Regions from separate parts of the Pseudoalteromonas sp. Ps84H-4 genome, predicted to be linked through region 2. Evidence: predicted binding sites of a transcription regulator. Region 2 holds the regulator's gene; each other region holds the start of a gene.
The links. The regulator sigma-54, encoded in region 2, starts transcription at its own class of promoters, with help from an activator protein. The targets are predictions, from matches to a motif close to GTTGGCACGNNNNTNGNNT.
Positions count from the first base shown of each region.

Region 1: a site for sigma-54 is predicted at 1,602-1,620, ahead of fliE (flagellar hook-basal body complex protein FliE). Genes of this name have one in related genera too.
Region 3: a site for sigma-54 is predicted at 1,779-1,797, ahead of flgB (flagellar basal body rod protein FlgB). Genes of this name have one in related genera too.

Region 1 is NZ_JAMXSK010000001.1:327,962-331,245, reverse strand. Features, by position in the region: gene NH454_RS01530 (ATP-binding protein) at 1-89, shown strand, start outside; gene NH454_RS01525 (sigma-54 dependent transcriptional regulator) at 86-1,489, shown strand; gene fliE (flagellar hook-basal body complex protein FliE) at 1,659-1,991, shown strand; gene fliF (flagellar basal-body MS-ring/collar protein FliF) at 2,012-3,284, shown strand, end outside.
Region 2 is NZ_JAMXSK010000019.1:88,236-91,519, reverse strand. Features, by position in the region: gene lptB (LPS export ABC transporter ATP-binding protein) at 1-645, shown strand, start outside; gene NH454_RS16305 (RNA polymerase factor sigma-54) at 763-2,259, shown strand; gene hpf (ribosome hibernation promoting factor) at 2,286-2,573, shown strand; gene ptsN (PTS IIA-like nitrogen regulatory protein PtsN) at 2,577-3,029, shown strand; gene rapZ (RNase adapter RapZ) at 3,030-3,284, shown strand, end outside.
Region 3 is NZ_JAMXSK010000001.1:376,784-380,067, forward strand. Features, by position in the region: gene flgE (flagellar hook protein FlgE) at 1-149, opposite strand, end outside; gene NH454_RS01745 (flagellar hook assembly protein FlgD) at 206-886, opposite strand; gene flgC (flagellar basal body rod protein FlgC) at 900-1,331, opposite strand; gene flgB (flagellar basal body rod protein FlgB) at 1,334-1,744, opposite strand; gene NH454_RS01760 (protein-glutamate O-methyltransferase CheR) at 1,879-2,709, opposite strand; gene NH454_RS01765 (chemotaxis protein) at 2,731-3,284, opposite strand, start outside.

The DNA.
Region 1 (3,284 bases), on a different contig from region 2:
TTGAAGTGACTAATAATGCCCATGGGGGGGCATGTTTTAGCTTGATCCTGCCAATAAGTGCAGAATTTACGTCAGCGGAGGCAAAATGAATACGAACGCAATTTTAGTCGTTGAAGACGACGCAGGCTTACGAGAAGCTTTGATTGATACACTCGAAATGTCAGGAATTGATTGCATCGCAGCAGATAGTGCTGAGCAAGCAATGGTGCTTTTAAAACAAGGCACGTATTCATTAGTGGTCAGCGATGTACAAATGGGCGCGATGAGTGGCCTTGATTTACTTCGCAGTATTAAGCTCAACTACCCTGAACTACCTGTACTTATGATGACAGCTTATGCCACCATTGATGATGCAGTTGAAGCGATGCGTTTAGGTGCGATTGATTACATGGCAAAACCATTTGCCCCAGAAGTATTGCTTAATATGGTCAGTCGTTATTTACCTGAAAAGGAAAAAGAAACAGACGGGCCAATTGTTGCAGATCCATCGAGTATTAAGTTACTCGAACTTGCGAGCAAAGTAGCGCGTTCAGATGCCAGTGTTATGGTTCTTGGCCCAAGTGGTTCAGGTAAAGAAGTGTTAGCCCGCTATATTCATGATAAATCGAATCGTGCAGATGCTCCCTTTGTTGCCATTAACTGTGCCGCTATTCCTGAAAATATGCTTGAAGCAACCTTATTTGGTTACGAAAAAGGCGCGTTTACCGGTGCCATTCAGGCCTGCCCTGGTAAATTTGAACAAGCACAAGGCGGTACCATCTTACTTGATGAGATCACCGAGATGGATTTAGGTCTGCAAGCAAAATTACTGCGTGTACTACAAGAGCGTGAAGTAGAGCGCTTAGGCGGCCGTAAAACGATTGAGCTTGATGTTCGTGTCTTAGCTACGAGTAACCGTGATTTAAAAGAAGCGGTGAGTGAAAATCTATTTAGAGAAGATTTATATTATCGCTTAAATGTGTTCCCGCTGATGTGGAAACCATTAGCAGAACGCCCGGGCGACATTGTTGTATTGGCAGAGCATTTAATTGAGCGCCATTGCCTGAAAAGTAAAGAACCCATTGCTATGTTGACCGAGTCAGCTAAGCAAAAGCTGCTAACACATGCTTGGCCGGGTAATGTGCGAGAGCTTGATAATGTTATTCAGCGTGCGCTGATATTATGTGATGGTAACAGCATTCATGAAGATGATGTCTTCATTGAAGAGTTACTAACGGTAGAGATAAAGTCAGTTGCTACGCCACCGCACAATGCACCGGTGTATCAAGAGCAACCCGTTGAAGTTAATTTAGATACAGTGCCACAGGTGAGTGAGCAAGGTAATTACAAAGACGAGCTTAAAGACAAAGAGCATCGTATTATTTTAGAAACCCTCGCACGCTGTAATGGTAAGCGAAAAGAGGTGGCTGAGACCTTAGGTATTAGCCCTCGCACCTTGCGATATAAGCTAGCGCAGATGCGCGATCTTGGGATTGCACTGCCAGCCTAATCCCCCTGCCAAAACAGTGTCAAACAAGCTCACAGCATGTGGGCTTGTTTGCTGTCAAAACTCTGACAAGCAAAATGAATTGTATAAGCCATTGAAAATGTTGGTTTTATTTTGTGGCACGGTTTGTGCTTTATCAGTTTATAAGTAAACTGTATTGTCAGAGAGTATTATGAAAGTTCAAAACAGCGCATTATTTCAAGAAATGCAATCTATGGCCCTTGAAGCTAGCCGTAGTAACTCAATTACAAATTTACCAACTCAGACACAGCCTACATCAACGGCACAATTTGGTGATCTACTTACCAATGCATTAGATACAGTGAATGGCTTGCAACAAGAAGCCAAGCAAAAAGTGACCGCTCTTGAAATGGGTGATCGTAGTGTATCGCTTGCAGATGTGATGATTGCTTCACAAAAATCATCAGTTGCATTCGAAGCAACGGTACAGGTTCGTAATAAACTTGTTGAAGCATATAAAGAAATCATGAACATGCCTGTGTAACTAGGTAGTGGAGAATTATCGTGGCGCAATCTAATCAATCAACTGATCTAGCCCTAGCCGGCGGCGGTATCGATTCAAACGATACCGATGATCAACAAGAGCAAAAGTCAGGCTACTTAAGTGCCTTAAACGGTGTAGATGTTTTACGCCAGGTAACTTTAGTGATTGCTTTGGCAATTTGTTTGGCTATCGCAATTTTTATTATCATTTGGGCACGTCAGCCAGATATGCGTCCGCTTGGTAAAATGCCAACGGAAGAGCTTATTCAAACGCTAGACTTTTTAGACGCGCAAAAGATTGATTACGAACTCGATGGTAATGTCATCTCTGTTGAAGAAGGTGAGTACCAAAACATTAAGTTATTGATGGCTCGTGAAGGCCTTGAGCAAGCGCCAAGCTCAGGTACTGACATCATCATGCAAGATATGGGATTTGGTGTAAGCCAACGCCTAGAACGTGAACGTTTAAAACATGGTCGTGAGCAACAACTTGCTCGCACTATCGAAGAGCTAAAAAATGTTACTCGCGCCAAAGTACTTTTAGCTATTCCAAAAGAAAACGTATTTGCTCGTCGCGAAAAACAACCTTCAGCTACAGTGGTTTTAACACTTAAACGCGGCCGTACGCTTGATGGTGAAGAAGTTGACTCAGTTGTTGATATTGTTGCCTCAGCGGTACAAGGTTTATCGCCAGAGCGTGTTACTGTTACCGATCAAAATGGTCGCTTACTAAACTCAGGCTCACAAAACTCACTCGCTGCACGTTCTCGTAAAGAGTATGAAATAGAGCGCAAGCGTGAAGAAGAGTACTTAAATAAAATCGACAGTATTCTCATTCCAGTGGTTGGTTTAGGTAACTACACTGCACAAGTTGATTTAAATATGGACTTTAGTGCAGTAGAAGAAACTCAAAAACGCTATAACCCAGACTTACCCGCTGTGCGCAGCGAAACGACTTTCGAAGAAAATAACATCGGCGGTCTTGCTGTAGGTATTCCTGGTGCGCTTACAAATCAGCCACCTGCAAACTCAAATATTCCTGAAATTGCTGGTCAAGGCAGTGCAGGCTCAGCGACTAACCCTAGCCGTTCTCACAAAGAAGCAACACGCAACTACGAGTTAGATACCACGATTTCTCATAAGCGTCAGCAAACAGGTGTTATTCGTCGTATTAGCGTATCAGTCGCTGTTGATTACGTACCAGAAGTTGGTGAAAACGGTGAAACGACTATGGTGCCTCGTTCTGTCGAAGCATTGTCAAATATTCGTCGTTTACTACAAGGTGGTGTAGGCT
Region 2 (3,284 bases):
GCGGGCAGTATCGTTGGTTTGCTTGGCCCAAATGGCGCAGGCAAAACCACCACTTTCTATATGATTGTTGGCTTAGTACCTAGCGATAAAGGCAAGATCAGCATTGATGATAATGATATTACACTTTTGCCAATGCATAGCCGTGCACGTTTAGGGATTGGTTACCTACCACAAGAGTCATCTATTTTTAGAAAGTTAACGGTTTATCAAAACCTAATGGCTATTTTAGAAACGCGTAAAGATTTAAATAAACAAGGCCGAGAAGAAACACTCAACAACTTACTTGATGAATTTAGTATTCAGCATATTCGTGATAGTCAAGGTATGGCCTTATCTGGGGGCGAGCGTCGTCGCGTAGAAATTGCTCGGGCATTAGCCGCAAACCCTAAATTTATCTTGTTAGATGAGCCTTTTGCTGGTGTTGATCCTATTTCAGTGTTAGATATAAAGAAAATTATTGAACACTTAAAAAATCGTGGTATTGGTGTATTAATCACTGACCATAATGTTAGAGAAACCCTTGATGTTTGTGAAAAAGCCTACATTGTTTCTCATGGGGAGCTAATTGCATCAGGAACACCTGAGCATGTTTTAGCTGACCAAACCGTACGCGATGTGTATCTAGGTGAGCAATTCAGGCTATAACCAATAAGCCACCATCTAGCGCATCTGCTAAACTAAATAACAATGACAATAAATCGATATATATTTACCTGTGACTGCACAGGTGTCGATAACACATAAAAGGATTGTTAGGGATACATGAGGCAATCATTACAGCTGCGCATGGGCCAGCAACTTACAATGACTCCACAACTGCAACAAGCAATTCGCTTGCTGCAGCTTAGTACATTGGATCTCCAGCAAGAAATTCAAGAAGCACTTGATAGTAACCCTCTGCTTGAAGTGGAAGAAGCAGATTACAACGATGAAAACATTGGTAAGAACGAGCAAAAAGCTGAATCTGATGATACTCAGCTAAGTGCATCGGCCGAAGAAGCGCCGAGTGAGTACGAACAAGAAAGCAGCGATGCCCTTAACAAAGACACCGTAAGTGACGATTTAGCCATGGATGTGACATGGGATGAGTACATGAGTGCTGCCCCATCAACATCATCAGGTCCAATGCCAGAAGATGAGTCAATTTATCAGGGTGCATCGACTGAAACCCTCCATGAATACCTTATGTGGCAATTACAACTCACGCCATTTAGCCCAACCGATGAAGCGATCGCTGTCGCCATCGTAGAGGCAATTGATGACTCAGGTATTTTAACTGTTAGCTGCGAAGACATAGTCGAAAGTTTTAATCAAAATAATGATGAAGAAGAAATCGAACTAGATGAAGTCGAAGCGGTCTTAAAGAGAATACAGTTGTTTGATCCAGTAGGGATTGGTGCCCGTAGCTTACAAGAGTGCTTATGTATCCAGCTTCGCCAATTCGATGCGAGTACGCCGTATTTAGCTGAAACTAAAATGGTTTTATCTGAGCATATTGAATTATTAGCAAGTCGCGACTATCGCACTTTGATGAAAAAGACTAAGCTTAAAGAAAGCGAACTAAAAGAAGTAATGACGCTGATCCACAGCTTAAACCCTAAGCCAGCAGACAGCATAGTTCGCGAAGAGTCTGAGTACGTTATACCCGATGTATCGGTTAAAAAAGTTAAAGGTCGTTGGGTCGTTGAACTAAACCCAGATTGTATGCCAAAAATTAGAGTGAATAGCCAATATGCAGCTATGTCACGCTCAGTAAAATCGAGCAGCGATAGCCAGTTTATTCGCTCTCATTTACAAGAAGCTAAATGGTTTATTAAAAGCTTAGAGAGCCGTAACGATACACTTTTAAAAGTGACCAATTGTATCGTACAGCAACAACAAGCATTTTTTGAACATGGCCCAGAAGCCATGAAACCAATGGTGCTGAACGATGTCGCAGAAATGGTCGAAATGCATGAATCGACAATTTCACGTGTTACAACACAAAAATACATGCACACCCCTCGCGGGATTTTTGAGTTGAAATATTTCTTCTCAAGCCATGTCAGCACAGAAAACGGTGGTGAGTGTTCATCAACAGCAATTCGCGCTTTGATCAAAAAGCTTATCGCTGCAGAAAACTCAGCTAAGCCATTGAGTGATAGTAAAATTGCAGATATATTGGCTGAGCAAGGAATTAAAGTAGCTAGACGCACAATTGCAAAATATCGAGAGTCTCTAGCGATACCTCCGTCTAATCAGCGTAAGAGTTTGATTTAGACGTTTTACATAGAAGGAAAATGCTTATGCAACTAAATTTAACTGGTCGTCATGTAGAAATCACTGATTCATTAAGAGACTATGTAAACAGCAAGTTTGCAAAACTAGAAAGGCATTTTGACCACATTAATAATGTACATGTCATTCTAGATGTAGAAAAATTAAGCCAAAAAGCAGAAGCAACTTTACATGTAAATGGAGGCGAGCTCTTTGCCTCAACTGCACACCAAGATATGTATGCAGCCATTGACTCGCTAATCGACAAACTAGATCGTCAAGTCATTAAACACAAAGAGAAATTAGCTCGACACTAAATTATGAAACTTAGTTCACTTACTAACCAGGACTGCAGCAAAGCTGCGGTCCTTTTTAATAGCAAAAAAAGAATCCTTGAATATATCAGCGAGCTGGCTCACCAGCAGCTTCCTCATTTATCTCAACAAGACGTCCTTGATGCCTTACTCAATAGAGAAAAATTAGGCAGTACAGGTATTGGTCGTGGCATTGCTATTCCACATGGCCGCATGAGTGGTGCAGAGCAACCACAGGCATTTGTCATAGTGAGTGAATCCCCAATCAATTTTGACGCAATTGATAACCGACCTGTGGATATTTTCGTTGCACTCATCGTACCAGATGGAGACAGCCAACTTCACCTAAAGACCTTATCGACAATTGCTGATAGACTAAAAGATAAAGAGTTTTGTAAACAGTTACGTAGCGCTAAAACAGACCACGAACTGTTTCAGGTCATATCAGCAGAGGCATAAATGGAATTAATTATCATCAGCGGTCGCTCAGGCTCAGGTAAATCGGTCGCTTTACGTGTACTTGAAGACTTGGGTTACTACTGTGTTGATAATATCCCAGTCAACTTATTACCTTCGCTTGTTCGTAGCGTTTCAGACAACTATGACAAAATAGCAGTCAGCATAGATGTGCGTAACTTACCGAAAGAGCAGCAAGAGTTTAATGATATTCTTGAATACCTGCCAGGTTTCGCAAACCCAACACTGTTCTATTTA
Region 3 (3,284 bases), on a different contig from region 2:
GAGCTAAATACTGATGATGCGTACACATCAGCAAACTCAGCACGAGACTCTTTAAAGCCTGTGGTGTTAACGTTAGCAATATTGTTTGCTGTTACATCTAAGTCTTTTTGCGCGGCAGCAAGGCCGGTTAATGCAATATTGAAGCTCATAAGTCACCTCTAAAGTGTCAATCTGTAGCACTAGGCTAACTAGTTAATCTGTGTAATTAAGCGATTTCTGCAACATCAGTTAGCCTAACCGCGCCTTCTTTAGTATTAATAATAATGCCGCTAGATCCATTGATATTAACGCTTTCAATATTTTTGAAAGTCGCTAAAGGTAGACTGCTATAGTCACCATTTTGGAATCCTTCAGCTTTAACTTCGTATTCGCCTGGAGGCAAAAGCTCTCCATCGTCATTTTTACCATCCCACTCAAAACGAACTGCGCCAGCCGATTGAGCGCCCATGCTGATGGTACGTACAAGTTGACCTGACTCATCAGTAATGCGAAGCGTAAGATCTTCAACAGGCGTTTCTGCAATTGCCGAACCTTTAGCAACGTTACTACCATCAAAATCAATCGTATTTGATTCTAATAGTGCTTGTTTACCAACTAAGGTCGAAGCTTGTAATGCCGAGTTCGATGTCATTGACGCAGTAAGTGCATCAAATTTTGAGTTTAAATTCGAGATCCCTTCAGCCATGGTAAAGTTGGTCATCTGAGCAATCATTTGATCATTATCAGCCGGCTTGCTTGGGTCTTGAAACGACAACTGTTGTGTTAAAAGCGAGAAGAAGTCTTCTTGCGTTAAAGTGTCATCTTTCTCTTCTGGTTTGTTTTGATTGTCCTGCCAACGTAAATTATCTAAATACGTGGATGACGCACTGCTGATGTCGTTACTCATAACTTATCCTCGGTTACCGCTGCCCAAGCAACAGTGTTTTACTTAACATTTGCTTAGCTGCATCAGCAACTTGCACATTTGTTTGGTAAGAGCGAGAGGCAGAAATCATATTAGCCATTTCTTCTACGACATTAACGTTAGGTTTGTAGATATAACCGTTTTCATCCGCACTGGGGTGATTAGGGTTGTACTCTATTTGCAGAGGCTTATCGCTCTCAACAATACCCAACACTTTTACGCCAACAGAAGAGCCCTGAGGATTGCTTTGTGTTGCTGACGCTTTAGTCAACTCCGCAGCAAAAACAGGATGGCGCGCTCGGTATGTTTTGTCTTGACTAGAGCTAATCGTATTCGCATTCGAGATATTACTTGCTGTTGTATTAAGACGCACATTTTGCGCGCTCATACCAGTGCCTGAAATATCAAAAACATTATATAAACTCATGATTAAGCTCCTTGACTACCGAGGGCTTTTTTAAGGCCTTTAATTTTACTACTCATAAATTGCAGGCTTGCCTGATACTCTAATGAGTTCTGTACATACAAGTTTCGTTCCACTTGTATATCAACTGAGTTACCATCACCTGTATCTGCTTGATTTGGCGTACGAAACATTTCTGCGTTACCAACAAACCGACTGCCACCGGCAAGGTGTTTTGCGTCAGTTCGTACCATGTTATTGCCGCCTTGCTGGTTGCTTTTTGCCGCTTTTAGAGCCGCCGCAAAATCGATATCTTTTGCTTTGTAGCCCGGCGTATCAGCATTAGCGATGTTTGTCGCTAATAACTCAGCGCGTTGTGAACGGATCAACATTGCATGCGGGTGCACACCAAATGCTTTATCAAAACTGATAGCCATAACCATCTCCAAAAAATTGACTCTGCTAGTGCAGATGCAAAAGGCAAGCCAAAATTAACTAGATAGATAAAGCACGGTAAGCTTTTGAATAATAAATAATTTAGCAACCTAAGAGCTAGGTTGCTAAGAAGAGATTACTTTTTCTGGTAGATAATACCTGGGTTACAACGAACCATCTCGAAGCTATCACTTAAGCCAGCCATAGATTCAGATGCCCCTAAAAATAAATACCCTTTTGGATTAAGGGCCTGAGCAAATTGAGAAATAATCTTTGCTTTTACCTCTGGAGAGAAGTAGATCAGTACATTGCGGCAAAAAATGATATCAAACTTGCCCATTAAGGCGTAAGAATCTAATAAATTCAAATGCCTAAAGCTCACCATTTTTTTGATTGGATCAATCACCTGCGCCATGCCATTGCCGCTGTCTTTAAAAAACTTTTGCCGTCTTTCAATTGATAAACCACGGGCCAGTGCCAACGAGTCATATTCAGCATTTTTACACATATCAAGCATGGTATTAGATATATCAGTGCCGATAATCTGCGCGCCCATTTTAAGTACGCCAGGGTTTTTCGCCTGAAACTCAGCAACCGACATAGCAATTGAATACGGCTCTTGGCCTGATGAACTTGCCGCTGACCAGATTTTTAGTGGCCTACGCACATCTTTCAACTCAGGAAACAGCTTTGTTTTAAGCAATTCAAATGGGTATTGATCACGAAACCATAAGGTTTCATTCGTCGTCATCGCATCCACAACAGCAGCACGAAGCTGTCTTTCATGTGGACTGAGCGTTTTACTAACTAATTGCGATAAAGACTCAACGTTAAAGCGCACCATTAATGGCGCAAGACGACTTTTCACTAGGTAAAGCTTATTGTCGCCTAACACAATGCCACACTGTTGCTCTAGAAAAGAGCGAAATTGATCGTATTCGCTTTGTTGTAAGTGCTTATTTTCCAAAGTAATACCACCTATAAATAATTAATCACAATGAACCCACTTTTTAACAGCCGTTGCTAATTCGTCAGGGTTAAATTTTGCAATAAAATCATCTGCACCTACTTTTTGGATCATTGCTTGGTTAAATACACCGCTTAAAGAAGTGTGTAAGATCACATGCAAAGGTGATAATTTTGGATCCGCTTTTATCTCTGCCGTAAGGGTATAACCATCCATTTCAGGCATTTCAACATCTGAAATTAATAACCCTACGCGTTCAGTAATATCGTTTTGGCAATCGAGTTTTGCAATCTCACGTAACCGTAATAAAGCCTCTTTACCATTTTTAGCGAGCTCAGTTTGTACACCTAATGGCTCAAGCGCTCGCTTAACTTGGTTTCGCGCAACAGCAGAGTCGTCTGCTATAAAGACAATACGTTCACCTAAGTCTCGCTGGATTTCACCATCACCCACTACTTCTGCACTTACTTCTGTATTTACAGGGCAAATTTCATTCAAGATTTTTTCTACGTCTAGAATTTCAACCAGCTCGTTTTCGATTTCGGTGACCGCAGTTAGGTAAGAATAACGACCCG